Regions from separate parts of the Streptomyces sp. NPDC092370 genome, predicted to be linked through region 1. Evidence: riboswitches for the same ligand, from Rfam matches in the RefSeq annotation. Region 1 holds a riboswitch; the other holds the start of a gene.
The links. A riboswitch is a leader RNA that binds a small molecule or an ion and turns the genes downstream of it on or off. The one in region 1 is predicted to bind glycine.
Positions count from the first base shown of each region.

Region 2: linked by a shared signal. The riboswitch ahead of gcvT (glycine cleavage system aminomethyltransferase GcvT) and the one ahead of gcvP (aminomethyl-transferring glycine dehydrogenase) in region 1 are both predicted to bind glycine.

Region 1 covers NZ_JBIVQO010000021.1:2,804-17,250, reverse strand. The annotation lists gene ACIQHQ_RS36685 (amino acid transporter) at 1-1,420, shown strand, start outside; gene ACIQHQ_RS36680 (DUF1707 domain-containing protein) at 1,422-2,015, opposite strand; gene ACIQHQ_RS36675 (molybdopterin-binding protein) at 2,144-2,539, shown strand; partial or broken gene ACIQHQ_RS36670 (molybdopterin-binding protein) at 2,614-3,027, shown strand; gene gcvP (aminomethyl-transferring glycine dehydrogenase) at 3,093-5,978, opposite strand; glycine riboswitch at 6,154-6,248, opposite strand; gene ACIQHQ_RS36660 (PRC-barrel domain-containing protein) at 6,361-6,735, shown strand; gene ACIQHQ_RS36655 (DNA polymerase IV) at 6,654-8,108, opposite strand; gene ACIQHQ_RS36650 (MerR family transcriptional regulator) at 8,234-8,917, opposite strand; gene ACIQHQ_RS36645 (bifunctional nuclease family protein) at 9,212-9,685, opposite strand; gene ACIQHQ_RS36640 (MerR family transcriptional regulator) at 9,771-10,508, opposite strand; gene ACIQHQ_RS36635 (FHA domain-containing protein) at 10,551-11,504, opposite strand; gene ACIQHQ_RS36630 (DUF881 domain-containing protein) at 11,566-12,480, opposite strand; gene ACIQHQ_RS36625 (small basic family protein) at 12,486-12,818, opposite strand; gene ACIQHQ_RS36620 (DUF881 domain-containing protein) at 12,815-13,729, opposite strand; gene ACIQHQ_RS36615 (sugar phosphate nucleotidyltransferase) at 13,828-14,447, opposite strand, start outside.
Region 2 covers NZ_JBIVQO010000012.1:4,695-19,141, forward strand. The annotation lists gene ACIQHQ_RS29675 (Ig-like domain-containing protein) at 1-491, shown strand, start outside; gene ACIQHQ_RS29680 (enoyl-CoA hydratase/isomerase family protein) at 711-1,478, shown strand; gene ACIQHQ_RS29685 (ATP-binding protein) at 1,753-2,256, shown strand; gene ACIQHQ_RS29690 (hypothetical protein) at 2,333-3,511, shown strand; gene ACIQHQ_RS29695 (GNAT family N-acetyltransferase) at 3,524-4,168, opposite strand; partial or broken gene ACIQHQ_RS29700 (MerR family transcriptional regulator) at 4,218-4,786, shown strand; gene ACIQHQ_RS29705 (EF-hand domain-containing protein) at 4,846-5,058, shown strand; gene ACIQHQ_RS29710 (NADPH-dependent F420 reductase) at 5,247-5,909, shown strand; partial or broken gene ACIQHQ_RS29715 (threonine aldolase) at 6,059-6,200, shown strand; gene ACIQHQ_RS29720 (glycoside hydrolase family 25 protein) at 6,202-6,759, opposite strand; gene ACIQHQ_RS29725 (L-serine ammonia-lyase) at 6,889-8,256, opposite strand; gene glyA (serine hydroxymethyltransferase) at 8,363-9,625, opposite strand; gene gcvH (glycine cleavage system protein GcvH) at 9,640-10,017, opposite strand; gene gcvT (glycine cleavage system aminomethyltransferase GcvT) at 10,121-11,242, opposite strand; glycine riboswitch at 11,400-11,499, opposite strand; gene ACIQHQ_RS29745 (AAA family ATPase) at 11,722-12,390, shown strand; gene ACIQHQ_RS29750 (enhanced serine sensitivity protein SseB) at 12,587-13,375, shown strand; gene ACIQHQ_RS29755 (enhanced serine sensitivity protein SseB C-terminal domain-containing protein) at 13,538-14,338, shown strand.

The DNA of each region.
Region 1 (14,447 bases):
CCTCAAGGGCTTCCTGGAGGCGGTCGGCGTGGCGGTCGCCCTCGTCGGCGCCTACCTCGCGCTGAACGTGGTCGTGGTGATCGTCGGCCTCTGTCACGTCGTCACCGCGGGTCATGCGGTCGCCGACTGGTCCAGCGCCCTCACCGCCCAGCACAGCAACGTCTTCGCGATGATCGGCGTCGCCCTGCTGGTCTTCCCGAAACTGGCCCTCGGTCTCTCCGGGTTCGAGACGGGCGTCGCCGTGATGCCGCACGTCAAGGGCGACCCCGACGACACGGAGGCACGGCCGGCCGGCCGCACCCGCGACACTAAGAAGCTGCTCACCACGGCCGCACTGATCATGAGCGTGTTCCTGATCAGCACCAGCTTCATCACCACCCTCCTCATTCCGGAGAGGGAATTCGAGGCGGGCGGCCAGGCCGACGGCCGTGCGCTCGCCTACCTGGCGCACGACTACCTGGGCAACACCTTCGGCACCGTCTACGACATCTCCACGATCGCCATCCTGTGGTTCGCCGGCGCCTCCGCGATGGCCGGCCTACTCAACCTGATGCCGCGCTATCTCCCCCGCTACGGCATGGCCCCGCACTGGGCCCGCGCGGTACGGCCCATGGTCATCGTCTTCACCCTGGTCGCCTTTCTGGTGACGTGGATCTTCGACGCCGACGTCAACGCCCAGGGCGGCGCATACGCCACCGGTGTGCTGATCCTCATCAGCTCCGCCGCGATCGCGGTGACCATCGCCGCCCGCAAGGCCCGCCAGCGGAACTGGACCATCGCCTTCGCCGTGATTTCCGCGGTGTTCCTCTACACGACCGTGCTCAACGTCATCGAGCGCCCGGACGGTGTGAAGATCGGCGCCTGCTTCATCGCCGGCATCATCCTGGTGTCCCTGCTGTCACGGCTGGCCCGGGCGTTCGAACTGCGCGTGACCGGTGTGACGCTGGACGACACGGCGGAGCGTTTCGTCCGGGACCTGTCCGGCCGCCGGATGCGGTTCATCGCCAACGAGCCCGACCGGCGCGACCTCACGGAGTACCGCGACAAGATCGAGCAGATCCGGCACGACAACGACGTACCCGGCCAGGAGGACTTCGTCTTCGTCGAGGTGACGGTCACCGACCCGTCCGAGTTCGAAGCGGGCCTGACCGTACGCGGCGAGGTGCTGCACGGCCGCTATCGGGTGCTCACCCTGGAGTCGTCCTCCATTCCCAACGCCCTGGCCGCGCTCCTGCTGTATGTCCGCGACGCGACGGGCCGCATCCCGCACATCTACTTCGAGTGGACCGAGGGCGGGCCCTTCGCCAACCTGCTGCGCTTCTTCCTGTTCGGCCAGGGCGAGGTCGCCCCGGTGACCCGTGAGGTCCTGCGCGAGGCGGAGCCGGACCGGAAGCGGCGGCCGAGGGTGCACGTGGGCTGAGTCAGGCGGTCGCTCTGCGGCCGAGGACCCTGCGCGGCGGGCGCACCACGACCTGCCCGTAGTGGATCGCACCCGTGATCCGTATTCGCAGCAGGACGGGAGCGTCGGCCGGCCGGCGGGCCTTGATCTCGGAGTAGCGCAGCACCAGACCGCCCGTGTCCACCACGACACCCGGCCGGGTCAGCAGCTTCAGGGCGCCGGCGCGCAGGTCCAGGTCGATGTCCAGCGTGTCGTGCGTGATCACCGCGTCGGTCAGGTCGAGCGTCACCTCGCCCCACGCCGAACGGATCTCCAGCCGCCGCGGCACCGTCCAGCCGTCGCCACGCCGGGTCGAGGCCCCTTCCTGCCGGATCCGGTCGACGTCCTCCGCCCCTACGGGCGCCTGGCCGGCCGGCGCGGGCAGATCCGCCGTCAGCACGACGAGCTCGCCGATCGTGCGGGCGGACAGCGCGGCCTCCAGCCGCTCGTCCAGCTCCTCCAGGGTCAGGCGGCCGTCGCCCGCGGCGACACGCAGCATGTCCACGGTCCGGTCCCGGTCCGCGTGCGACGCCCTCACCTCGGGCGATCCACCGGACCGCGCGATCTCGGCCGCCATCACTCCACCCCCGATCTCCCGGGCGCGCCGCCCGGCCCGCCCGCTCGACCACTAACGCTATATCGCGTTATACCCAACGGCCAACCCCGCATCCGCCGTTCCCTGTCCTCACCCCTATCGTGACCGGCATGCAGTCCTACACGATCGGCCAGGCAGCACGACTGCTCGGCGTGAGCCCGGACACCGCGCGGCGCTGGGCGGACGCGGGCCGCATCACGACCCACCGCGACGAGGCCGGGCGACGCGTCATCGACGGACGGGACCTGGCCGCCTTCTCGGCCGGACTCGCCCGGTCCGGCGCTGCCGAAGAGGACACCCCGTACACCTCGGCCCGCAACGCCTTCCCCGGCATCGTCACCGCGATCAAGCTCGGTGACGTCGCCGCCCAGGTGGAGATCCAGGCCGGTCCGCACCGGCTCGTCTCGCTGCTCACCCGCGAGGCGGTGGAGGAACTGGGCCTCGAGGTCGGCATGGAGGCGACGGCCCGCGTGAAGTCGACGAACGTTCACATCGACCGCGTCTGAGCCCGGGAGTGACCGCAGCCGACGCAAGCCCGAGCGTCCCCGGCTCGACGGGACCGCCGGACTGGCGTGCACCCGTGAGCCTGAGCATCCGCAACCAGCTCACCGGTACCGTCACCCGTCGGCCCCGGTCAGGCCATGGCGACGGTCAGGGTCCGCCTCACCGTCCGCCGGGACCTCACCGCGGCGATCACCCGTGTAGCGGCTCAGGCCTCCGTCCCGCCCCGGGCACCGCCGTGGGCGCCCTGACCAAGTCCACGGAGATCTCGCCGGCCACGGCCCCGTCGAGGGCCTGCCGCTCCGCAGCCGGCTCCCCGGTACGGTCACGGGCATCACAGCCGGCGACGCGATGGCGTCCGTCCGCGTCACGGTCGAGGAGGGCGAGCCGACCGTCATGATCACCAGGGGCGCCGCGGACGACCTCACGCTCGCCCGGGAGCCCCGTCGCCGCCCTGTTCAAGGCGACCGAAGTGGCGCTCGCCTCCGCGTGAAGGCGGCGGTGAACGGCGGGAGGGGCCCCGCACCGCGGAGCCCCTCCCGGTGACCGGTCGGCCGGTCAGTCCTCGTACGCGTCCAGCGGCGGGCAGGAGCAGACGAGGTTCCGGTCGCCGAAGGCCTGGTCGATACGGCGCACCGGCGGCCAGTACTTGTCGGCGGCCGACACCCCGGCCGGGAAGACGGCCTCCTCGCGGCTGTAGGCGTGCTCCCACGCCCCGGCGAGGGCGCCGGCGGTGTGCGGGGCGGCGCGCAGCGGGTTGTCCTGAGCGGGCCACTCGCCGGAGCCGACCTTCTCGATCTCCGCGCGAATGGCGATCATGGCCTCGCAGAAGCGGTCCAGCTCGGCCAGGTCCTCCGACTCGGTCGGCTCGATCATCAGCGTCCCGGCCACCGGGAACGACATGGTCGGCGCGTGGAAGCCATAGTCGATCAGCCGCTTGGCGACGTCGTCGACGCTCACTCCGGTCGCCTTGGTCAGGGGCCGCAGGTCGATGATGCACTCGTGGGCCACGAGATCGCCGGGGCCGGTGTAGAGCACCGGGTAGTGCGGCTCCAGCCGCTTGGCGATGTAGTTGGCGCTGAGCACGGCCACCTGCGTGGCCCGCCTCAGCCCCTCACCGCCCATGAGCCGGACGTACGCCCACGAGATCGGCAGGATGCCGGCCGAGCCCCAGGGAGCCGCCGAGACGGGACCGACGCCCGTCTCGGGGCCCGCCTCGGGCTGCAGCGGATGGTTCGGCAGATAGGGGGCGAGGTGCTCGCGCACCGCGACCGGGCCGACGCCGGGGCCGCCGCCGCCGTGCGGGATGCAGAAGGTCTTGTGCAGGTTCAGGTGCGAGACGTCGCCGCCGAAGTGCCCGGGCTTGGCCAGCCCGACGAGCGCGTTGAGGTTGGCCCCGTCGACGTAGACCTGCCCGCCCGCCTCGTGGACCTGCGCGCAGATGTCGGCGACGTGCTCCTCGAACACACCGTGGGTGGACGGGTAGGTGATCATCAGCACGGACAGCTCGTCGCGGTACTGCTCGATCTTCGCCCGCAGGTCCTCGACGTCGATCTCGCCGTCCTCGGCGGTCTTCACGACGACGACCTTCATGCCCGCCATCACCGCGCTGGCGGCGTTGGTGCCGTGCGCGGACGACGGGATCAGGCACACGGTGCGCTGCTCGTCCCCGTTCGCCCGGTGATACCCGCGGACGGCGAGCAGACCGGCCAGCTCGCCCTGCGACCCGGCGTTCGGCTGGAGGGACACCTTGTCGTAGCCGGTGACCTCGGCGAGGCGGTCCTCCAGCTCGTGGATGAGGGTGAGGTAGCCCGCGGCCTGCTCGGCGGGAGCGAAGGGGTGCATCTGCCCGAACTCGGGCCAGGTGACCGGCTCCATCTCCGTGGTCGCGTTGAGCTTCATGGTGCAGGAGCCCAGCGGGATCATGCCGCGGTCGAGCGCGTAGTCCCGGTCGGCGAGCTTGCGCAGGTAGCGCAGCATGGCGGTCTCGGAGCGGTGCTGGTGGAAGACGGGGTGCGTCAAGTAGTCGTCGGTCCGCAGCAGGGCGTCCGGGAGGGGCTCGTCCGTGGCCGCGTCCAGCGCCTCGATGACGCCGTCGACGCCGAAGGCGGCCCACACGCCCCGCACCTGGGCGCGCGTCGTGGTCTCGTCGCAAGCGATCGAGACGTGGTCGGCGTCGACGAGGCGCAGATTGACCCCGTGGTCCCGGGCGGCGGCCACGACCTCGGCGGCCAGGCCCTCGGCGCGCACGGTCACGGTGTCGAAGTAGGAGCCATGCACGACCTCGACACCGCCGTTCGCCAGCCCGGCGGCGAGGACCGCGGCGTACCGGTGGGTGCGCCGCGCGATGCCCTTCAGACCCTCCGGGCCGTGGTAGACGGCGTACATGCCGGCCATGACGGCGAGCAGCACCTGAGCGGTGCAGATGTTGCTGGTGGCCTTCTCACGACGGATGTGCTGCTCGCGCGTCTGCAGCGCCAGCCGGTAGGCCTTGTTCCCGTCGGCGTCCACGGACACGCCGACGAGACGCCCGGGCAGGCTGCGCGCCATCTTGTCCTGGACCGCCATGTAACCGGCGTGCGGCCCGCCGAACCCCATGGGCACACCGAAGCGCTGCGTCGTCCCGACCGCGATGTCCGCCCCGAGCTCACCGGGCGACTTCAGCAGCGTCAGCGCCAGCAGATCGGCGGCGACGGTGACGAGCGCGCCGAGCTCGTGCGCCCGGTCGATGACCGGCTTGATGTCACGCACGGCACCGGAGGCGCCCGGGTACTGGATCAGCACGCCGTTGATCTCGCGCTCGGCGATCTCGGCGGGGATGCCGTCGCTGAGGTCGGCGACGACCACCTCGACGCCCGTGGGTTCCGCACGGGTCTGGATCACGGCGATGGTCTGCGGCAGCGCGTCCGCGTCGACCAGGAACAGGCCCTTCTTGTTCTTGCCCAGGCGCCGCGACAGCGCCATGGCCTCGGCGGCCGCGGTGCCCTCGTCGAGCAGCGAGGCACCGGAGGTCGGCAGCCCCGTGAGCTCCGCGACCATCGTCTGGAAGTTGAGCAGTGCTTCGAGCCGGCCCTGCGAGATCTCCGGCTGGTACGGCGTGTAGGCCGTGTACCAGGACGGGTTCTCCATGACGTTGCGCAGGATGACCGGCGGGGTGAACGTGCCGTAGTAGCCGAGGCCGATCATGGAGTTGAGGACCTGGTTGCGGTCGGCGAGGGAGCGCAGCTCGGCGATCACCTCGGCCTCGCTGCGGGCGCCCGGCAGGTCCAGTGCCTCGGCGCTCGCGATCACGGCCGGGACCGCGGCGGCGGTGAGCTCGTCCAGCGAGCCGTAGCCGACGTGCGCGAGCATCTTGGCGCAGGCCTCGTGATCGGGGCCGATGTGGCGCTGCTCGAAGGGGACTGCCTCTTCGAGCTCGGAGAGCGGAATGCGGTGGGCGGTCATTACGGAGGCCTCCTGGTCGACACGACCTTCGAGGGGCACCACGGCACGGGTACCCGAACGGCCTCCCCCTCTGTCATCTCAACCTGAGAGCTTCACCGGATCGCCCGAAGGCCTCCGGTTTTCACCGTCGGTGAGAGCGGAAGCCGTCGACACCCGCTCTGCTTTCCAGAGTGACCTCGTCCGTGCGGTACGTGAGCCTGAGAGATTCCGGGGAGGATTTGCTCCTTCGGCGCCTCCATGACCTCTGGAGGACTCTCCCGCACGGGGTCAACAGCCGCTGCCAGCGTACCAGCGCGGTCAACGCACGAACCTTCGAGTGGCCGCATCCCCGCTTGTACCGTTTTGTAGTGCTTACTGATGAGGTGCGACCAGTGGAGGGCCCGTGCGAACCGATATCGATCCGCGCAACCTGATCGGCCGCAAGGCGTTCGACCGCAACGGGACCAGGATCGGCACGATCGACGAGGTCTACCTCGACGACGCCACCGGCGAACCGGAGTGGGCGGCCATACGGACCGGCCTGTTCAGCAGGGACGCCTTCGTCCCCCTGGAGCCCAGTGAACTGATCGACGGCGCCCTCCACGTCCCCTTCGAGCGCGCCCTGATCAAGGACGCCCCCGACTTCGGCGTGGGCCGCCACCTCTCCCCGGAGCAGGAACTGCAGCTCTACCACCACTACGGTCTCGACGTCGCCGCCCCGCCCCCGCTCCCGGACCACGACTTCGGCAAGCTGGCGGGCACCGACGAAACGGCGTGACCCCCCGTGCCGAGCGCCGCGCCTCCCCCATCCGGCTCCCGTAACACCAACGGCAACGGATCCGCCGCCTCCAGATCCGGATCGTCGACCCGGAAGGTCCGCACGCGCCCAGGCTCCGAGGAGGGCGTCTCGAACCGCACCGTGACCCGTCCCAGGCCGCTGCCCTGCACCCAGCCGTGCCCGAATCCGGCGTGGCGCACGTCGTGCCCGGCGGGCCATCTGCGCTCGGCGAGCGCCGGCTGCTCCTCGGCCGGCGCCGCCACGTGCTCCTCGACCGGGCCCTGCTCGATCGCCCGCTCCCCCGCCGCCTGCGCGAAGAGGTCCTCCTGCGTGTAGTCGGCGAGCCCGCTGACCCCCACCCCGAGCAGCCGCACCCCGCCCGTGGTGTCGACCGAGTCCAGCAATCTGGCCGCCGCCTCCCGGATCACCGCGGGATCGTCCGTCGGGCCGCGCAGTGTCTCGGACCGGGTGAGCGTCGAGAAGTCGTAGCGCCGCACCTTCAGCACGATGGTCCGCCCGGACAACCGGGCCTCGCGCAGCCGCCGCACGCACCGCTCGGCCAGTCGCTGCACCTCCAGCCCGACGCGCGTCCGGTCGTGGATGTCCACGTCGTAGGTGTCCTCGACGGACACCGATTTCGCCTCGCGTTCCGCCACCACGGGCCGGTCGTCCCGCGCCAGCGCCATGGCGTACAGACCGTGCCCGTGCGCCTTTCCCAGCAGCCGGACCAGCTCGTCCTCCCCTGCCTCGACGATCTCGCCGACCGTGGTGATCCCGGCCCGCCGCAGATGGTCACCCGTAGCCGGCCCGACCCCCGGCAGCGTCCGCACCGACATCGGCGCGAGCATCGCCCGCTCGGTCCCCGGCTCGATCACCACCAGCCCGTCCGGCTTGGCTTCCTCCGACGCGATCTTCGCGAGCATCTTGGAGGCGGCCAGCCCCACCGACCCCGTGAGCCCTGTGACCGCCCGGATGTCCGCGCGCAGCTTCACCCCGGCCAGCCGCGCCGACCGCTCGTCCCAGGCCACCTGGCCGGCCTCCAGGTCGACGAAAGCCTCGTCCAGGCTCAGCGGCTCCACCAGCGGCGACAGCGCCCGCAGCAGCTCCATGACGCGCTCGCTGATCGACCGGTAGAAGGTGAAGCGCGGCACCAGGTACGCGGCATGGGGCGCGAGCCGCCGGGCCTGCCCCATGGGCATCGCCGAATGCACCCCGAAAACCCGCGCCTCGTACGACGCGGTCGCCACCACGCCTCGCGGCCCTAGCCCGCCCACGACCACGGCCTTCCCGCGCAGACTCGGCTTGGACGCCTGCTCCACCGAGGCGAAGAAGGCATCCATGTCCAGATGCAGAATCGTGGGCGCGGTTCTCACACTTCCGATGCTGCCCTACGCCACTGACAACACCTCGCGCGACCGCCCGGATCGCCCCGCGGGAGACCGCTCACGGCCCGGTGCGGAAACGTCCCGCCCCATGCGTCCGGCCTCTGCCCGACGGCTCAGACGGCCCGGTTCCGGCGACGCGCCAGCTCATCCGCCGGGTTGGGCCCGACCAGGGTCTCGCCGGTGTCGATCCGCTCGCCGTGCAGCTGGGACAGCGCGCTCTCGACGTCACGCCACACCACGCCCACGGCGATCCCGAACACGCCCTGACCGCCCTGGAGGAGGGCGTGAACCTCGTCGGGCGAGGTGCATTCGTAGACCGTCGCACCGTCGCTCATCAGCGTCATGCGCTCCAGGTCGCTGAAACCGCGTTCCCTGAGGTGCTGTACGGCCGTGCGGATGTTCTGCAGCGACACCCCGGTGTCGAGGAACCGCTTGACGATCTTCAGGACGACCACGTCACGGAAGCTGTACAGCCGTTGCGTCCCGGAGCCGTAGGCGGGGCGCACGCTCGGCTCGACGAGCCCGGTGCGGGCCCAGTAGTCCAGTTGCCGGTAGGTGATACCGGCGGCCGCACAGGCCGTGGGGCCGCGATAGCCGATCTGCTCGGACGCCATGGACGCCGTCCCTCCGCTGCTCGGCACCGCCGTCGGTCGCTGCGGAGCATGATCGGCCGCGCCACCGGGCTGGGGGCACCCCCCACCCGGGAGGGGCCGTGAGCCGGGGGGAGGGTACGGACCGCTCGCCCTGAGACTGCGCTCGGGGCCGCCCCCGGCCGTACCGTCGCCGCTGCTTCTCACGCCGACCTCCGTCCTTGACCTGCCTTCTCGACGGTAGGCAGTCACCAGGGGTGCGTCAACGATCGCCACACTCGCCACGCCGAGTGATAATCACCCTGAGAGTGGTTTCCCGTGCCCCACTGCGGGGAAAGGCTAGCCGAATGCGGTCGGCACGGACCGCGTGACGCTCTCACTCTCCACCTGCACATGCGGGCATTTCACCCCGTCACGCACGGCGGGCGACCCTGCCGCGGACCACGTCGTCCGCCGGGCCGCCCCACACGACTCACCGACCGCTGCCGCCGACCGCGGAGCTCACTGACTGCTGCTGCCGAAGTCCTCCGGGGAGATCTGGTCGAGGAACTCGCGGAACTTCTCCACCTCGTCCTCCTGCTCGTCCGGGATCGCGATACCCGCGTCGTCGAGCACCGTGTCACTGCCGTAGATCGGCGTCCCGGTGCGCAGCGCGAGCGCTATGGCGTCGGACGGGCGGGCACTCACCTCGACGCCGCTGGCGAAGACCAGCTCCGCGTAGAAGACGCCCTCACGCAAATCCGTGATGCGCACTTCCGTGAGCTCCTGGCCTACCGCCTGCAGCACGTCCTTGAAAAGGTCGTGGGTCAGCGGCCGCGCGGGAGCCATGCCCTGCTGGGCGAAGGCGATCGCCGTCGCCTCCCCCGGTCCGATCCAGATGGGGAGGTAACGGTCGCCTCCCACTTCACGCAGCAGCACGATCGGTTGGTTGGAGGGCATTTCGACCCGGACACCTACGACATCGAGCTCGTTCACACAGCAACCCTAGGCCGTGCTCGGGACGTTTGGGTAGTCGGGCCCGGACCGAGCGCCTGATCCGGCCCCCGAACGCCCGGCCTCGTCAGGGCTGCCGCACCCCGAGCGCCGTCTGCACCAGTGCGGCGTGCAGCTTCACCGTGAGCCCCGCCAGTTCCCTCGTACGGTCCTCGGCGTGAGCCCTGGTCTGCGGATTCCGGTGCCGCCTCAGCGGGGCCACCACCTGCTCCACGAGGCCGGCCTCACGGTCGGCTGCGGCCTTCATCACCCGCAGATGCCGCGGCTCGATCCCGAACCGCCCGAGTTCGCCGATGAGTGAGGCGACCGTGACCGCCTCCACGTCGTAGGCCCCGTCCTCCAGTGGAGTGAGCAGCCCGTAGGACTCCCACTCCTTGAGCTCCTGCTCGTCGACGCCGGCGGCGGCGAGCAGCTCCGCACGCCCGATCCTGGCCACCGTGGGCCCCCCGGACGGCTCGCGCGCGGCTTCACCGTCCCGCTGACGGCACACGACCGGCAGTGGGACCGCGTCGCCGCGCTCCATGGCCTCCAGGTGCTCCCTGATCACTTTCAGGGGCAGATAGTGGTCCCGCTGCATCCTCAGGACCTGCCCGAGACGCTCGACGTCGCGGGCGCTGAACTTGCGGTACCCCGACGGGGTCCGCTGCGGCTCGATGAGCCCCTCCGACTCCAGGAAACGGATCTTGGAGATGGTCACTTCGGGGAACTCGTCGCGCAGCACGTTCAGCGCCGTGCCGATGCTCATCAGCCCACTGTCCGTGGCGGCGGCGCCGTGCCCGGCACCGCCGCTCGGTGTTTGAAGCATGGACCTTCCCTGACGGACGGACCTTCGCTGGGGCCAGCCCGGTCAGTAGCCCCGCTGGTTGGCGTAGAAGACCAGCCGGTACTTGCCGATCTGCACCTCGTCGCCGTTGCTCAGCGCGACCTGGTCGATCCGCTCCCGGTTCACGTACGTGCCGTTCAGGCTGCCCACATCGGCCACCGTGAACGAGCCGTCCTGCCCACGGCGGAACTCCACGTGCCGCCGGGACACCGTCACGTCGTCCAGGAAGATGTCGCTCTGCGGATGGCGGCCGGCCGTGGTCAGATCGCCGTCCAGCAGGAAGCGACTGCCCGAATTCGGACCGCGGCGCACGACCAGGAGCGCGGAGCCCAGCGGCAGCGCGTCCACAGCCGCCTGCGCCTCCGGGGACAGGGTCGGCATCGGCGTCTGGCCGGTGGTCTCGCTGTCGTAGGCCTCGAGACCGGAAATGGAGATCGTGGAGGTCGTCTCGGAGGGACGCTCCGGCGCCGCACCCGCCCGCAGCGGCGCGCCGCAGTTGGAGCAGAAACGGCTGTTCTCCGCGTTGCGGTTACCGCACCTCGTACACACCAGGGCCGACATCGGATCCTCCTGCCGCGGCTGCCCACCGGGGGCGTTGGACGCGTACGGGCCGGAAAACCCTCCACCCGCACCTGAGGTTGACGGCTGCCCGAAACCTATGCCGCCGGGCTGCGCAGGGTCAACCGACGGCGCGCCCTGACCACCGGAAACATCGCCGCCCGGGCCGCCGACCTGGTCCCGGAACAGCGGCCGCTGGCCTTCCGCGTCAGGCTGTGCGCGATGACGAGCGGTGGCGTTGTCGCTGCCTTCTCGCGCGCTCTTGCCGAACAACTTCGCAAACAACTTCACGGGCGATTCCCCTTGACCGAAACAGACCCGCCCGTGGGGCAGGACGAACCCTGACTGAACACTCTGGCGGACCCGGACATCCTGACAACGTCCGTCTGCACCAGACAGTTTCCACCACGCACCGCCCATTCGGTGCGCCGACCCCCCGCAACCTCATGCCCTCGCCCGACGCCGCCCATGCACCCCCGGTTCACTGCGAGGACGACCGAGCGTAGTCAGGCCGCTTCGCTGCTCGCAAGGCGTCCACGACGATCTTGGTCGACCTTTCGATCGTCACGGTGGCCTGTTCCTTCTCGAGAGTCTGCACCACGCCTCCGGGGATGTTGAGCGCCGGCTCGAGATCCTGCGGCTTGCCGATGACCTTGAAACGATACGGCGCGTTGATCTTGTTCCCGTCGACGCCGACGCCCTTGCCCGAATCCGTCAGGTACGTGCCGGCGACGACCCGTACGCCGTTGACCTGGATCGCCTCGGCACCCGCCGCGCGCAGCTCCTGGATCGCGTCGAGCAGCATGTCCGCCTCGACCGTTCCCTTCGTGTCCTGGATCGTCATGGTGACGCCGGGCCCCTGCGCGGCCACCGTGCCCGCGAGGATGCCGAGTTGCCTCTCCTTCTCGATCGTCTGCTTCCGGGCCTCCTCAGCCTGGTCGGAGCTGTTCTCCAGCTCGTCGCGCTGCTTCTCGAGACCTTGCTTCTCGTCCTCTAGACGCTGAGTACGGTCATCCAGTTCATCGAGGATGCGGACAAGATCTTCCTGCCGCGCACCACGCAGGGCGCTGTCGCTGTCGCTGTTCGAGGCCACCTGCACGGCCAGCCCGAACCCGAGGCCGAACAGCAGCACCGCGACGATGAGTTGGGCCCGGGTGACACGCGGCGGCCACAGTCCCTGCGCCAGCCGCTGCCGGCCGGTCAGCCGGGGTTCGGGGTCCGGCTGCGGTTCCGGTGCCCGATCGGGCTCGGGCTCCGGCTCCTGCGGGACCTCCTCGGCGGCAGGCACCTCCTGGGGCAGCTCTTTGCGCAGCCTGTTCCCGAATTCGGACCCATCGCCCCGGCTCGTGCGCGCGTCGTCCCGCTCCCCGGCGGGCGTCTCGTCGTGGTCGCTCATCGGCCTCACGCCCGGAACACGTGCCGGCGGATCGCCGCGGCGTTGGAGAAGATCCGGATGCCCAGGACGACCACCACACCGGTGGACAGCTGGGCACCCACGCCCAGCTTGTCGCCCAGGAACACGATCAACGCGGCCACGACCACGTTCGACAGGAACGACACCACGAAGACCTTGTCGTCGAAGATGCCGTCGAGCATGGCCCGCAGGCCCCCGAAGACGGCGTCGAGCGCCGCCACGACAGCGATCGGCAGATAAGGCTCGACCACCGCCGGAACCTCAGGCCGGACCAACAGGCCGGCCACGACTCCCACGACGAGGCCCAGTACGGCGATCACGATGTGCCCTTCTCGCTCTTCTCAATGCTCGGCTGTGCTGTACGTACGGTCACACTCGGCGCGGCAGGCAGCCGGAGGTCGTCCTCCACGGAGATGCCTGTCCTGATGCCGTAGCTTTCCTGCAGCGCGTTCAGATACAACCCGTCCGCGCTGTTCTGGAACCGCGTGCTCAGCCGCTGCCCGTCCCCCACCGCGAGCACCGTGTACGGCGGCACCAGCGGTTTGTTGTCGACCAGTATGGCGTCCCCCGCGGCCCTGATCGCGGACAGCGCCGTCAGCCGCTGCCCGTTGATGGAGACGGCCTCGGCGCCCGACTCCCACAACCCGTTGACCACGCGCTGCATGTCCCGGTCACGCACCCGGCCGGTGTCGGAGAACCCGGAGGTCCCCCGCGGGTTGCCGTCACCACCCGAACCGGCTTCCTTGGCGTCGTTCACCACGAGTTTCACGCCCGGGCCGTGCACCGCGACCGCGCCGGACAGGATGCCCGCCAGGTCGGAGTCCGCGCTGCCGCCGCTGTCCTTCAGTGCCTCGCGCTGGCGCGCGCTCACGTCCGCGCGCAGTTCGTCGACGGAGTCCTCCAGCTTGTCCGCCGCCTCGGTCTCCCGGTCGATGCGGTCGACCAGCTCTCCCCGTTCCTTGGCGACGACCGGAGCGGCGACCCGCGCCTGCGCCGCTCCGACGGTGACGACGAGAGCCGCGAGCACCAGGCCGGCGGCGAGCCCGAGCTTCGCCCTCAGCGTCTTCGGCATGCCGCTGTCGCCCGCGGCCTTCTTGCGCTCGGCGGCCTCGGCATAACCGTCGTCGAGGCTGTGGTCCATGACGTTGGTGAGCAATGACATGGACGCGTCCGGGCGCCGGGGCCGCGCGGGTGTGCTCCGAATGGGGGGTTGCTGCGGCATGCCGCACATCGTCGCATGTCGCGAGCACTACCTCCGAACGGGCCCACCGGCGTGCTGGACAGGCCCCGTTGGGGACACCTGTCCAGCACGCACGCGTGCGGCCCGTTCTACCGGCCGGCGCTGTCCACGACCGCCGACCATTCGTCCAGCAGAGCCTGCGCGGAGGCGTCGTCCGGCCCCTCGGCCCACAGGTGAGTGACGGCCTCGGCCGGGTCGGGCAGCACCATCACCCAGCGGCCGTCGGTCTCCACCACCCGCACACCGTCCGTGGTGTCCACGAAGCGGTCTCCGGCCGCTTCGACGACCCGCCGCATCACAAGCCCCTTGACGGCCCACGGGGTCGCCAGATCCCGCTTGAGGACGTGCGCCCGCGGGATCCGCGCGTCGATCTGGCTGAGCGTGAGCTGCGTGCGCCCCACGAGCCCGATGAGCCGCACGAACGCCGCGGTGGCGTCGTACACGCTGCTGAACTCCGGGACGATGAAACCGCCCTTGCCGTCACCGCCGAAGATCGTCCCCTCCTCACCGCCCACGCGGGTGAGGTCGTCGGGAGAGGTGGTCGTCCACTCGACCTGAGTCCCGTGGTACGCCGCCACCTGCTCGGCGATCCGGGTCGTGGTCACCGGCAGCGCGACCCGGCCGCTGCGCCGCTCGGCGGCGATGAGGTCCAGCATCACGAGCAGCGCCCGGTCGTCCTCGATGATCCGGCCCTTCTCGTCCACGAGGG
Region 2 (14,447 bases), on a different contig from region 1:
AGTTCACCATCGGCCGCAACCAGGTCTCCGTCGTCGACGCCAAGAAGCTCACGATGAAGGTCATGCGCGACGGCAAGGTCATCAAGACCATCCCGGTCACCACCGGCAAGCCGGGCATGGAGACCTGGAACGGCCAGATGGTCATCAGCGAGATGCTCACGGTGACCCGGATGAACGGCGAGACCGTCGGCTACGGCGGCGAGTACGACATCAAGGACGTCCCGCACGCCGTCCGCCTGACCACGTCCGGCACCTTCCTGCACGGCAACTACTGGGCGAGCGGCGCCTTCGGCAACTACAACGCCAGCCACGGCTGCATCGGCCTGCGCGACGTGCGCGGCGGCTGGGACAAGAAGGTGCCGGCCGCGTGGTTCTTCAACCACTCGATGGTCGGCGACGTCGTGGTCGTCAAGAACTCCGAGGACCGGATCGTCGACCCGGACAACGGGCTCAACGGCTGGAACATGTCGTGGGAGAAGTGGAAGAAGTAGCCCCCCGGCGACCGACGGGCCCCGGTGCGACCGACCGCACCGGGGCCCCTCGCCGTCGGTCCCCGCGCCGGCCCGCCCGCGGGTTGCCCCCGGGGCCGATTCTTGTCAGCCCCGCGCTGTGCCCTGCCCGGCGGCGACCCCTGGACCCCCCGGGGTTCCCGGCCGGTGTGACCGACCGCACCGGCCCGGATTCTGTTAGTCCCCGTTAACCTGCTGCCTATGACCGTCTCTCTCGAAGTCGCTGAAGGCGTCGGCACGATCCGTCTCGACCGCCCGCCCATGAACGCGCTGGACATCGCCACGCAGGACCGGCTGAAGGAACTCGCCGAGGAGGCCACGCGCCGCGAGGACGTGCGGGCCGTGGTGGTCTACGGCGGCGAGAAGGTGTTCGCGGCCGGCGCGGACATCAAGGAGATGCAGGCGATGGACCACACCGCGATGGTCCTGCGCGCCCGCGCCTTGCAGGACTCCTTCACGGCGGTGGCCCGCATCCCCAAGCCGGTCGTCGCGGCGGTGACGGGCTACGCGCTGGGCGGTGGCTGCGAGCTCGCCCTGTGCGCGGACTTCCGGATCGCCGGCGAGAACGCCAAGCTCGGCCAGCCGGAGATCCTGCTCGGCCTGATCCCCGGCGCCGGCGGCACCCAGCGCCTGGCCCGCCTGGTCGGCCCCTCCAAGGCCAAGGACCTCATCTTCACGGGCCGCATGGTGAAGGCCGACGAGGCCCGCGAGATCGGCCTGGTGGACCGGGTCGTGCCCGCCGGCGAGGTGTACGCACAGGCGCACGCCTGGGCCGCGAAGCTGGCGCAGGGCCCGGCGCTCGCGCTGCGCGCCGCCAAGGAGTCGATCGACACGGGTCTGGAGACGGACATCGACACGGGCCTCGCGATCGAACGCAACTGGTTCGCCGGCCTGTTCGCCACCGAGGACCGCGAGCGCGGGATGCGCAGCTTCGTGGAGGAGGGGCCGGGTAAGGCGAAGTTCCTCTGAACATCCCCCCAAGGCCTTGCCATTGACGCCGTGTCCGACCCGGGGTCCCTCGTTGGGGCGGTTTATGTCACCCTTAAGCCAACCTTAAGCGTGTCTGGTCGAGGGAGCTCGTCCTGCGCTCCGGACCGAGCTGTTCCGGCAGGTCGGGCGGGGCATGAAGGTCTCCGAAGTGCCGTTGGCACATGACGGACGACCCTCGGTTCACCACCCGCTCCCCGGGGTGTATTCCCGGGGAACGCCCCGTCGGGCGCTCGGGGCGGCCATGATGGGGGGCATGGCGGGGCTGGAGGGTATGGGACAGCCGCGGGGACACGCACATGCGGCCGCGGCGCGCTGGTCGCCGACCGTCGAGGACGAACACGCGCTGAAGGCGCTGGAGTTGTACGGCAACCCGACGGAGGCGGAGGTTTCACTGCCGTCCCGCCCCGAGTCCGCGGCCACCGCGAGACGGCTCACCCAGGTCGTGGTGCTGCGTCACTGGGGGCTCACCCCCAAGACCACGGAGGACGCGGTCCTGCTCGTCTCCGAACTGGTCGGCAACGCCGTACGCCACACCGGTGCCCGTGTCTTCGGACTGCGTCTGCACCGACGCCGCGGCTGGATCCGCGTCGAGGTCCGCGACCCCTCCCGGGGGCTGCCCTGCCTGATGCCGGTCCAGGAGACGGACATCAGCGGCCGGGGCCTGTTCCTCGTGGACAAGCTCGCCGACCGCTGGGGGGTCGATCTGCTGCCCCGGGGCAAGACCACCTGGTTCGAGATGCGGGTCGCCGAGCGCTGAGCGCGCGCGATGCCTCACCCGGTCGCCGGACGGGCGAATCACGGGTTTGCCTTCCATACACCCATTAAATGGTGCGATGCACCGCCATCTCGTCAAGAGCGCCCTGGCCGCGGGTGCCGCCCTCGCCGTCCTCGCCGCCTGTGGCACCGGGAGCGGGGAACGGACCTCCCAGGCGCGCGCCACCAAGGCCGCCGTGCCCGCCCCGCCGGAGAAGAAGCCCGTCAAGGGCCTGCCCGGCATGCCGCCCGTCCTGGACCCCGAGGACGTGTACGCGGCCGACCGCCCGAACAAACTGTCCCCGGTGGTCAAGGGCTTCCCGTCCCGGGTCTACGTCCCCAACACCGAGTCCGACACCGTCTCCGTGATCGACCCGAAGACCTACGAGATCGTCGAGACGATCCGCGTGGGCCGGCAGCCCCAGCACGTCGTGCCCTCCTGGGACCTCAAGACGCTCTGGGTCAACAACAACCGCGGCCACACCCTCACCCCGATCGACCCGAAGACCGGCAAGGCGGGCAAGGACGTCGAGGTCCACGACCCGTACAACCTCTACTTCACACCCAACGGCAGGTACGCCGTCGTCATGGCCTCCCTCGACCGCGAGCTGGTCTTCCGCGACCCGCACACCATGAAGATCGAGAAGACCGTCCCGGTCTCCTGCTACGGCGTCAACCACGCCGACTTCTCCCTCGACGGCCGCTACTTCATCGTCTCCTGCGAGTTCAGCGGCGAACTGCTCAAGGTCGACACCGAGAAGATGAAGATCGTCGGGCAGCAGCGACTGCCGTTCCAGGGCGCCATGCCGCAGGACGTGAAGGTCTCGCCCGACGGCAAGAGGTTCTACATCGCCGACATGATGGCCCACGGCATGTGGGTCCTGGACGGCGACAAGTTCACCGAGCCCACCCTGATGCCCACCGGCAAGGGCTGTCACGGCCTCTACGTCAGCCGGGACTCACGCGAGATGTACGTGACCAACCGCGGCGAGGGCACGATCTCCGTCTTCGACTTCGCCCGGGGCAAGCTGACGAAGAAGTGGCGGCTGCCCGACGGCGGCAGCCCCGACATGGGTGGCGTCTCCGCCGACGGCAAGGTGCTGTGGCTGTCTGGCCGCTATGACGCCGAGGTGTACGCCGTCGACACCCGCACCGGAACCCAGCTCGCCCGCATCCCGGTCGGCAGTGGCCCGCACGGCCTCGCGGTCTACCCGCAGCCCGGCCGCTACTCCCTCGGCCACACCGGCGTCTTCCGGTGACGCCGGTCCGTACTACGGAGCCCTGACACTGAGCAGCGCCTCCGAGCCCACCGGCCGGTAACCCGCCGCCTGGAACGCCCGCAGACTGCGGGCGTTCCCCGCCGCCACCTGCGCCCACACCGGAGCGCCCCCGGCCAGCTGCCGCGCCGCCGTGACCAGCCGCCGTCCGACCCCGCGGTGGCGCACCCCCTCGTCCACCTCGACGGCGACCTCCCACCGTCCGGCCACCCCACGGCCCAGTACGAGCACCGCGCCGTCCGCCGCCCACACCCGCACGCCGTCCCGCCGCCCGCGGGCCGACGCCACGCGCGGATGCCCGGGGTCGTCGATCTCCGTCAGCGCGATCGACGGCTCCCCGGGCAGTGCGGCACCGGTCAGCAGCACGTCGACCGTGTCGCAGACCCGCCCCGTCCGGTCCATGAGAGCCGTCAGGAAGCGGGCGTTCATCGTGGCCGCGAGCGCGTCGCAGTCGGTACGGGCGAGGGCGTCGCGTACCCAGTCCGGGTCCTCGTCGGTGAAGACGACCGAGTGGGCCGTGAAGGCGAGGACGCCCGCGTTCCGGGGCGAGGGCTGGGGCACGATCGTCATCCCGCCGTCCGCCGGCGGGAAGACGCCGCACGCCGCCGCGTCGAGTATGTCCCCCAGGCCGTCCGCCACCGTCGCGCTCCTTGAGTCTCCACCCGATGAAGGGTCCAGACTCGCAGACGTGATCGATGACGGCACCGGACTGCTCACCGTCGAGGAACCGGCCCGGGTCGCCGGACTCACCGTGCGCACCATCCGCTACTGGTCCGACCAGGGCGCCCTGCCTCCGGTGGCCCGGTCCGCGGGCGGCTACCGGCTGTACGACGCGGCGTCGGTGGCCCGGCTGAGCTGATCCGCACCCTGCGCGAGCTGGGCCTCGGCCTGGCGGACGTACGGCGGGTCCTGTCCGGTGAGACCACCGTCGCGCAGGTCGCGGCGGCGCACGTGGTCGCGCTGGACGCGCGGATCCGGTCGCTCAAGGTGACCTTCCGGCGGCTCGTGCGACGGGGAGCCCGGGCCCGCGCGGGCGGGATCGCGCCCGATTCGCCGGAGGCGGCCGGGGTGCTGCGCGAGCTGTTGCAAGACGCCGCCCCCGCCACCGTGCTCGCCCGGCCGCGGTCGCACGCCGGTCACCCAGCCGCCCGCTACCGCGAGTTGCTCCCCGTCGTGAAGGGAGCCGGGCCCGAGGCGGCGTACCGCGAGGGGTTCACCTGGGTGGTCGCCGCGCTGGAGGCGCGCACGGCCGGTTAATCTGACCTGCGTCAAACCTGCGTCAGTAGGACGCACAGCACGAGATGAGGGGCGGATCGGTGGCGGACATCGAGGAAGCACGCAAGCAGTTCGAGCGGATCGATACGGATGGTGACGGCTTCATCACCGCTGCCGAGTTCAAGGCCGCCCTCGCCCGGTCGGGCGACTGGAACGTCACCGAGTCGGTCGCCGAGGTCGTCATCAAGACCCGCGACCTCGACGGCGACAAGCGGCTGAGCTTCGACGAGTTCTGGACCTACCTGAACAAGTAGGCGCCGGTTTTCGCCGGACGGTGGGGCCCGGTCCGCGACCGCGGACCGGGCCCCACCGCCATGCCCGTCGGCGGCTCCTTCGGGAGGACCCGTCCCGGACTCGGAATAGCCCACACGCCCCGGCGGTTGACCCGGGTCACGAAGGCCGCACGAGGCGCTGTTCATCTCCGGAAGGGCAAGGCGAGGACATGAAGATCGGCATCATCGGAGCCGGCAACATCGGAGGCAACCTGACCCGGCGGCTCACCGCCCTCGGGCACGACGTCTCCGTCGCCAACTCCCGGGGGCCCGAGACGCTCACGGCCCTCGCGGAGGAGACCGGCGCGACGCCCGTGACGGTCGGGGAGGCGGCCCGCGGCGCCGAGGTCGTCGTCGTCACCGTCCCGCTGAAGGCGGTCCCCGACCTTCCCGCCGGCCTGTTCGACGGCGCGGCGGACGGCCTCGCGGTCATCGACACCGGCAACTACTACCCCCGGCAGCGCGACGGCAGGATCGCCGGGATCGAGGACGACGGCCTCACCGAGAGCCGCTGGACGGAACGCCAGATCGGCCACCCGGTCGTCAAGGCCTTCAACGGCACCTTCGCCCAGGACATCCTGGACCGACCGCTCCCCGCCGGCGACCCCGGCCGCATGGCCCTCCCCGTGGCGGGCGACGACGAGGCGGCCAAGCGCAAGGTACGGGACCTGATCGACGCGCTCGGCTTCGACACCGTCGACGCGGGCGGCCTCGACGACTCCTGGCGCCAGCAGCCCGGCACCCCGGTCTACGGCCTGCGCGGCGGCGTCGAAGCGGTCACGAAGGCCCTGGCCGAGGCGTCCCCGGAGCGCGCACCGGACTTCCGCGGCTAGAGCCCTGTCGTTTGGATCAGGTCGCAGGGACGTGACGGTGCTGTTCCGTTCCGGTGAGCGCGGTCTGGTGCGTGCAGCCGCAGGGCGGAGGAGGGAGTCGACGCGGAGCGTCGGCGACCGACGACAACGCCGCAGATGTGCGGGCCAGAATGTGGCTGAGCAACGCCGGCCACGCCAACGAGATGGCCCAGCGCCTCGCCGAGGGCGTGCGGGCCGTGCACGGTGTGGCGATCCTCTGCCAGGCAGGCCAACGCGGCGCGTCTGCGGCGTGATCCGAACGACAGGCCCCAGGTCAGGCGTTCTCGGCCCACTCGCGCAGGGCCGCCCTGCTCCCGAAGTCGGCCACGTTCTTGTCCAAGGGGTCGTCGGTGTACTGGTGGAAGCGCCACTTGGCCTTGATGCGGGGCTTGCCCGCCGAGACGTAATCGGCGATCCACAGGCCGTCGCCCGCGAAGGACGTCGTGTCCATGTTCAGCCAGAAGTGCCGGTTGCAGTAGAGCACCACCCGGTTGCCCGGCCGCAGATCCCGCACCTTCCGTATGAACCGGTCCTTCTCGGCATTGCTCGCGTGCGTGCCGTCTCCGGTCGTCTCCCAGTCGACGGCGAGGATGTCGCCCGCGCGGTCCGGGGCCTTGCTCACGAAGTACTCGGCCTGGGCGGTGACATGGCCGGGCCACAGGAAGTGGTAGAAGCCGGCGACCAGTCCGGCGTCCCGGGCCCGCTTGGTCTGGGCGGCGAGTTTGGGGTTGACGTAGGAGCGCCCCTCCGTCGCCTTGACGAAGACGAAGGAGAGGCCGTCGGTGCCGTAGGACGAGGACTGATACGCGCTCACATCGATGCCGCGCAGCATGGGGGCTCCCTGAAGTGCCGTGGGGGGGGGAGTTGATGCCCCACCACCATGGCACGGGCCGCTGTGCCCTGACGGGGAAACGCCAAGTTCGCCGAGCCGTAGGACTCCGGCCGCCGCCCCGCCCCCGGCTCAGCACTCGATGATGTTCACCGCCAGCCCGCCCCGGGCCGTCTCCTTGTACTTCACCGACATGTCCGCGCCCGTGTCCTTCATCGTCTTGATGACCTTGTCCAGCGACACCTTGTGGGAGCCGTCGCCGCGCATCGCCATGCGGGCGGCGGTGACGGCCTTGACCGCGGCCATGCCGTTGCGTTCGATGCAGGGGATCTGGACCAGGCCGCCGACCGGGTCGCAGGTGAGACCGAGGTTGTGCTCCATGCCGATCTCGGCGGCGTTCTCGACCTGCTCGGGCGAGCCGCCGAGGACTTCGGCGAGGGCGCCCGCGGCCATGGAGCAGGCGGAGCCGACCTCGCCCTGGCAGCCGACCTCGGCGCCGGAGATGGAGGCGTTCTCCTTGAAGAGCATGCCGATCGCGCCCGCGGCGAGCAGGAAGCGGACCACGCCCTCCTCGTCGGCTCCCGGCACGAAGTTCATGTAGTAGTGCAGGACCGCCGGGATGATGCCGGCGGCGCCGTTGGTGGGGGCGGTGACGACCCGGCCGCCCGCGGCGTTCTCCTCGTTGACCGCCATGGCGTAAAGGGTGATCCACTCCATGGACAGGGCCAGCGGGTCACCCTCGGAGCGCAGCTTGCGCGCGGTGTTCGCGGCCCGCCGGCGCACCTTGAGACCACCCGGCAGGATGCCCTCCTGGGACAGGCCGCGCGCCACGCAGTCCCGCATCACCTGCCAGATCTCGAGCAGCCCCTCGCGGATCTCTTCCTCCGAGCGCCAGGCCCGCTCGTTCTCCAGCATCAGCGCGGAGATCGACAGGCCGGTCTCCTCGGTCAGGCGCAGCAGCTCGTCGCCCGTGCGGAAGGGGTACTTGAGCACGGTGTCGTCGAGCTTGATGCGGTCGGCGCCGACCGCGTCCTCGTCGACGACGAAGCCGCCGCCGACCGAGTAGTACGTCTTGGTCAGCAGTTCCGCGCCCGAGGCGTCGTACGCCCACAGCGTCATGCCGTTCGCGTGGTACGGCAGGGTCTTGCGGCGGTGCAGGACCATGTCGTCGTCGAAGGAGAACGCGATCTCGTGGTCGCCGAGCAGGTTCAGCCGGCCGCCGGTCTTGATCGCCTCCACCCGCTGGTCGGCGTTGGACACGTCCACCGTGCGCGGCGAGTCGCCCTCCAGGCCGAGCAGTACCGCCTTGGGGGTGCCGTGGCCGTGCCCGGTCGCGCCGAGCGAGCCGTACAGCTCCGCGCGGACCTTCACGGTCGGCTCCAGCAGCTCCTCGTTGCGCAGCCGCCGGGCGAACATCCGGGCCGCCCGCATCGGGCCGACGGTGTGGGAGCTGGACGGGCCGATGCCGATCGAGAACAGGTCGAAGACCGAGATGGCCACGGGTGGAACTCCTGACTACGGGGGTGGTGCACAGGGGTGGGGCCGCGCCCGCTTGTGGCCGGCGCGGCGCCCGAAAGGTTTCTTCGCGACCGTTGCGTGCCGCTTGTTACTTGTTCAGAGCCGGGTACAGCGGGTGCTTGTCGGCCAGAGCCTTCACCCGGGCCTTGAGGGCATCCGCGTCGTAGGACGGCTTCAGCGCCTCGGCGATGACGTCCGCGACCTCCGCGAAGTCCTCGGTCCCGAACCCGCGGGTGGCCAGGGCCGGCGTGCCGATCCGCAGACCGGACGTCACCATCGGCGGACGCGGGTCGTTCGGGATCGCGTTCCGGTTGACGGTGATGCCCACCTCGTGGAGGCGGTCCTCGGCCTGCTGGCCGTCCAGCTCCGAGTGGCGCAGGTCGACCAGGACCAAGTGCACGTCCGTGCCGCCGGACAGGACGTCCACGCCCACGGCCCGGACGTCGTCCTTCACCAGACGCTCGGCCAGGATGCGGGCACCCTCCAGCGTACGGCGCTGGCGCTCACGGAAGTCCTCCGAGGCGGCGACCTTGAAGGCGACCGCCTTGGCGGCGATCACATGCTCCAGCGGACCACCCTGCTGACCGGGGAAGACGGCGGAGTTGATCTTCTTGGCCAGTTCGGCCGTGGAGAGGATCACACCGCCGCGCGGGCCGCCGAGGGTCTTGTGGGTCGTGGTGGTGACCACGTGGGCGTGCGGCACCGGGTTGGGGTGCAGCCCGGCCGCGACCAGCCCGGCGAAGTGGGCCATGTCGACCATCAGGTACGCGCCGACCTCGTCCGCGATCCGGCGGAACTCGGCGAAGTCCAGCTGCCGCGGGTACGCCGACCAGCCGGCGACGATCAGCTTCGGCTTGGACTCCTTGGCCAGCCGCTCGACCTCGGCCATGTCGACCCGGCCGTCCTCGCCCACGTGGTAGGCGACGACGTCGTAGAGCTTGCCGGAGAAGTTGATCTTCATGCCGTGGGTCAGGTGCCCGCCGTGGGCGAGGTTCAGACCCATGATGGTGTCGCCCGGCTTGAGCAGCGCGAACATCGCGGCCGCGTTGGCCTGGGCGCCGGAGTGCGGCTGCACGTTGGCGTGCTCGGCGCCGAACAGCTCCTTGATGCGGTCGATCGCGATCTGCTCGACCACGTCGACGTGCTCGCAGCCGCCGTAGTAGCGGCGGCCCGGGTAGCCCTCGGCGTACTTGTTGGTGAGGACCGAGCCCTGCGCCTCCATGACCGCGACCGGCGCGAAGTTCTCCGAGGCGATCATCTCGAGCGTGGACTGCTGGCGGTGCAGTTCGGCGTCGACCGCCGCGGCGACGGCCGGGTCGAGCTCGTGCAGGGGTGTGTTCAGGACGGACATGGGGCTACGACTCCTCAGCCGGCGGAGAACGCGGTGTACTCGTCGGCGGAGAGCAGGTCGCCCGGCTCGTCCGTGACGCGCACCTTGAACAGCCAGCCGCCCTCGAAGGGGGCCGAGTTCACCAGCGACGGGTCGTTCACGACGTCCTCGTTGACCTCGGTGACCTCACCGGACACGGGGGAGTACAGGTCGGACACCGACTTGGTCGACTCCAGCTCGCCGCAGGTCTCGCCGGCGGACACGGAGTCACCGACCTCGGGAAGCTGGACGAACACGACATCGCCGAGCGCGTTGGCCGCGTGCTCCGTGATGCCGACCGTCGAGACGCCGTCCTCGGCGGCCGACAGCCACTCGTGCTCCTTGCTGTAGCGCAGCTCTTCGGGGTTGCTCATGGCCTGGATTCTCCTGTACGCGCGGGAGTGCTGTGAAAGGGGGGACTGCTGGTGAGCAGGGGCGACGGGCGTGGGGTCGCTGCCGCGGCCCTTCGGCCAGTGTCTACTTCTGGCGCTTGTAGAACGGCAGCGCCACGACCTCGTACGGCTCGTGACTGCCCCGGATGTCCACGCCGACGCCGGTCGTGCCGGGCGCGGCGTGCCCGGGATCGACGTACGCCATCGCGATCGGCTTGCCGAGGGTGGGGGAGGGGGCACCGGAGGTGACCTCGCCGATCACCTCGCCGCCGGCGACGACCGTGTACCCGGCGCGCGGGACCCGCCGGCCCTCGGCGACGAGGCCGACCAGGACGCGCGGGGGGTTCTGCTCGGCCCGGGCGGCGGCCTCGCGCAGGGCCTCGCGCCCCACGAAGTCGCCTTCCTTCTCGAACTTCACCACCCGGCCGAGCCCGGCGTCGAAGGGGGTCAGGGACGTCGACAGCTCGTGCCCGTACAGCGGCATGCCCGCTTCCAGACGCAGCGTGTCACGGCAGGACAGCCCGCACGGGACCAGACCGACGCCCTCGCCGGCCTTGGTCAGGGCCTGCCACAGCTCGACCGCGTGCTCCGGCTTCACGAACAGCTCGAAGCCGTCCTCGCCGGTGTAGCCGGTGCGGGCGATCAGGGCCGGGACGCCCGCGACCGTGCCGGGCAGACCGGCGTAGTACTTCAGGCCGTCCAGGTCGGCGTCCGTGAGCGACTTCAGGATGCCGGCGGACTCAGGGCCCTGCACGGCGATCAGCGCGTAGGCGTCCCGGTCGTCGCGCACCTCGGCGTCGAAACCGGCGGCGCGCTCGGTCAGCGCGTCCAGGACGACCTGGGCGTTGGAGGCGTTGGCGACGACCATGTACTCGGTCTCGCCCAGCCGGTAGACGATCAGGTCGTCCAGGATGCCGCCGTCGGCCCGGCAGATCATGGTGTAGCGGGCACGGCCCGGCTTCACACCGCCGATGTTGCCCACCAGGGCGAAGTCCAGCAGGGCGGCGGCCTGCGGTCCGGTGACGGTGATCTCACCCATGTGGGAGAGGTCGAACAGTCCGGCCTTCGTCCGCACGGCGGTGTGCTCGTCGCGCTCGGAGCCGTAGCGCAGGGGCATGTCCCAGCCGGCGAAGTCGGTCATCGTCGCGCCGAGCGAGCGATGCAGGGCATCGAGCGCGGTGTGACGGAGTTCTCCTGTACTGCTCACAGTCGGTCGTCTCCAAGGGCAATGACGGGCGAGGTCGGTCCTCCCCATCTGTCATCGGAACCTGAGAGGTTCGCCATGACCGCGCTGGTCGATGGCTTGCACCTTGGGTGGGGCCACGCCCTGCCGGGACAGGGGAAGGCCCGCTTTTCAGATGTGCCTCGCCCGCGCGGTAACGGGGCCTGAGAGATTCAAGGGAGGGACTTGCTCCTTCGGCGCCCCAGCTCTTGCGGTGCTGGGGACTCTCCCGCGCGGATTCAAACGGCCGGTATGCAGTTGGCGCGCACATCATTGCACGCATCCTTCCGGCGCGGCAGGGGGACCTTTCACAGGGAGTGCACGAGTCCCGCCCGCCGGACTCCGCGACCTGTAGCAGCCCTGTTGCAGGACAAGGACGCAAATGAGAGGCCTGCGGCATTACTTTCTCTTTACACTCGGCGGGGATGGGACTCCGTACCTGGCCCCAGGGGAGGACGATCACGGTGAACAGGACCACCGCGTACGCGACGACGGGCATCGCGCTGCCCGAGCAGCCGGCCGCCGCTCCGGTCCGGGCGGTCCGCGCCCCGGCGCCGGCGCCGGTCGTCCGCGATCTGCGCGCCCGCGCCGGACGCGGCCCACGCACGCTGCTGTTCGGCCCCCGCGACCTCGTCGTGGTCACGGGCCTGCCCGGCAGCGGCAAGTCCACGCTGATGCGGCGCGCCGTGCCGGACCGGCGGATCGACTCCCAGGACACCCGCGACCGCTGGGAGCGCCGCATGCCGCGCGCCCTGCCGTACGCGCTCTACCGCCCGCTCGTCCGCCTCGCCCACTACGCCGGGCTGCGGCACGCCCTGCGCAAGGGTGAGGGCCTCGTCGTGCACGACTGCGGCACCCAGGCCTGGGTCCGCCGCTGGCTGGCCCGCGAGGCCCGCCGCCGGGGCGGCACGCTCCACCTGCTGCTGCTCGACGTCACCCCCGAGCAGGCGCTGGCCGGCCAGCGCGACCGGGGCCGCGGCGTCTCGCGCTACGCGTTCCTGCGCCACCGCGCGGCGAGCACCCGCCTGCTGCGCGCGGTGGAGCGCGGCGACCTGCCCGCCGGCTGCGGCTCGGCCGTCCTCGTCGACCGGGACGCGGCCGACACCCTCCGCAGAATCGGCTTCACCGGCTGACGGGCCGAAGGCGGGGAGGCGAGCCGAAGGCCGCCAGACGAGGCGGCGGACCGGGGGCGACGGATGTACGTGAGCCACCCCGCCGGCGGCCCCCGCCCCCGGGGCTCCCCTCACCCTCTCCACATCCGACCGCCCCGCGTCCCCGAGCCGTTAGCCTTTTGAGCCACAGCAGTGGTTCCAGGCAGGCGGTAGGCAGATGGACTTCCCGGCGGAATTCTCCGCGGACTTTCCGGCGCGGACGCAGACTCACCCGCACGGCGGTTGGCCCGGCAACGAACTGGAGGAGGTGCTCTCGGCCTCCCTCGGCGCCGGCCCGGCGGCCGGCGGGCGGATCGTCGAGGTGCTCGGCCGGAGCTTCGTGTGGATCCCGCTGCCCAATGGCGGCGGCCCGCACAGCGGCCCCCTCGACCTGCCCGGCATCGAGATCGACGGCCAGGCGTTCGTGCCGGTGTTCAGCTCCGAGGAGCAGTTCCGCCAGGTCGTCGGCTCCCACATGTCGTACACCATCGCCCCCGCCGTGGAGTTCGCCCGCGGCCTGCCCCCGCACGCGGGGATGGTCGTCAACCCGGGCGGTGTGGTGGGCATCCCGCTCCCGCCGCCCGCCGTGGCGGAGCTGTGCCGGGCCGGCCGGACCCCGCTGGACGGCCCCGCGAGCGGCGGCCGGGTCCGTCTCTTCGAGCCAGACTGGCAGGACGACCCGGTGGATTTCCTGGCCGCGGCGTCCTCCGAGTTCGAGGCCACCGGCATCGTCGTCACGGCCCGCCGCTGTCTCGCCGCCATCGAGACCGCCGAGCCCGTGATGTTCGTGGGCGTCGAACTCTCCCAGTGGGAAGGCGACGTGCGCGCGCTCCCGCTGGAGGCCCTCACCCGGGCCGTCACCGCCGTCCCGGCCCCCTGGCCGGTCAATCTGGTGCTCCTGGACGTGACGGAGGACCCGGTGGGCAACTGGATGAGGGAGCAGGTCCGGCCTTTCTACCAGCGGTAGGGCGAGGGGCCCGGGGGCGCGGGCTGTGGCATCGTGCGGCTGCGCCGCCTGGGCGCGACACGCCACGGCCGGGCCGCACTCGCCGAACGAGGGCAAGTCCCGAGTCGGTGTGCGGGCTTAAGCTAGGGCACCGTCGAGGCGTTGTACGAAGGGGCGGTAAAGGTGAGCGCGAGCGGCACGGCCGCGGCCGGACAGGTCGAGCACATGCTGCGCCAGGTCACGCCCGGGCGCTACGACGCCTATGAGGCACTCCTGCGCGCGCTCGCGACCCCCCACACCGGCCGGATCTGGATGCTCCTGTGGCACGGGCTGGCCGGCTCCCCGGACGCCCAGTACGGGAACATGGACGTCGACGGCTACGGCTACGCCCCCTGCGTGACCTCCGCCCAGGAGCTCTCCGCCAGCGGCTGGAACCGCTCGTACGAGGTGGTCGACGGGATCGACGTCGCCCGCGCCCTCTACCCCGACCACTACGGCCTCTGGCTCAACCCGCACGCCCCCGGCGGGGGCGTCGGCATCCCCTGGCTCGACCTGCGCCGGATCGCCACGGGCCTGGACCGCCAGCCCGCCGGCCCCCTGCGCCTGTCCGAACCCGCCATCGAGATTCCGCAGTTCTACGCGCTGCTGGCGCAGAACGCCCACCGCACCCCGGCCGTCCGCTCGCTGCGCCGCGCCTGGGTGCAGCCCGCGCTCGGGGCGCCGTACCTCGCCATCGGACTGGACGTGTACGACACCTCGCCGCCGGCCGTGGACTCCGTGCGGGCGATGATGCAGCAGTCCCTCGGCGCCGTACCCGACGGGCTGCCCGTGTCGACCGTCGCCATGTCCGACGAGCACGACCCGGTCGCGATGTGGCTGCGTGCGAAGGCCCGCCCCTTCTACGACCGCGAGGCGCATGCCACGGCCCCCGTCCAGGCCCCGGCCTCGGGCTACGGATATCCTCCGGCGCAGGGCCGTTACTGAGGGCTTCGCCCCCGCCCACCTCCTCATCGCGTGCGGCACGGGCGCGCTTCTCCGCGCGTAGATGGAGGATAAAACGCCTATCCTGTACAGAATGTCCCGATTTGCCTGC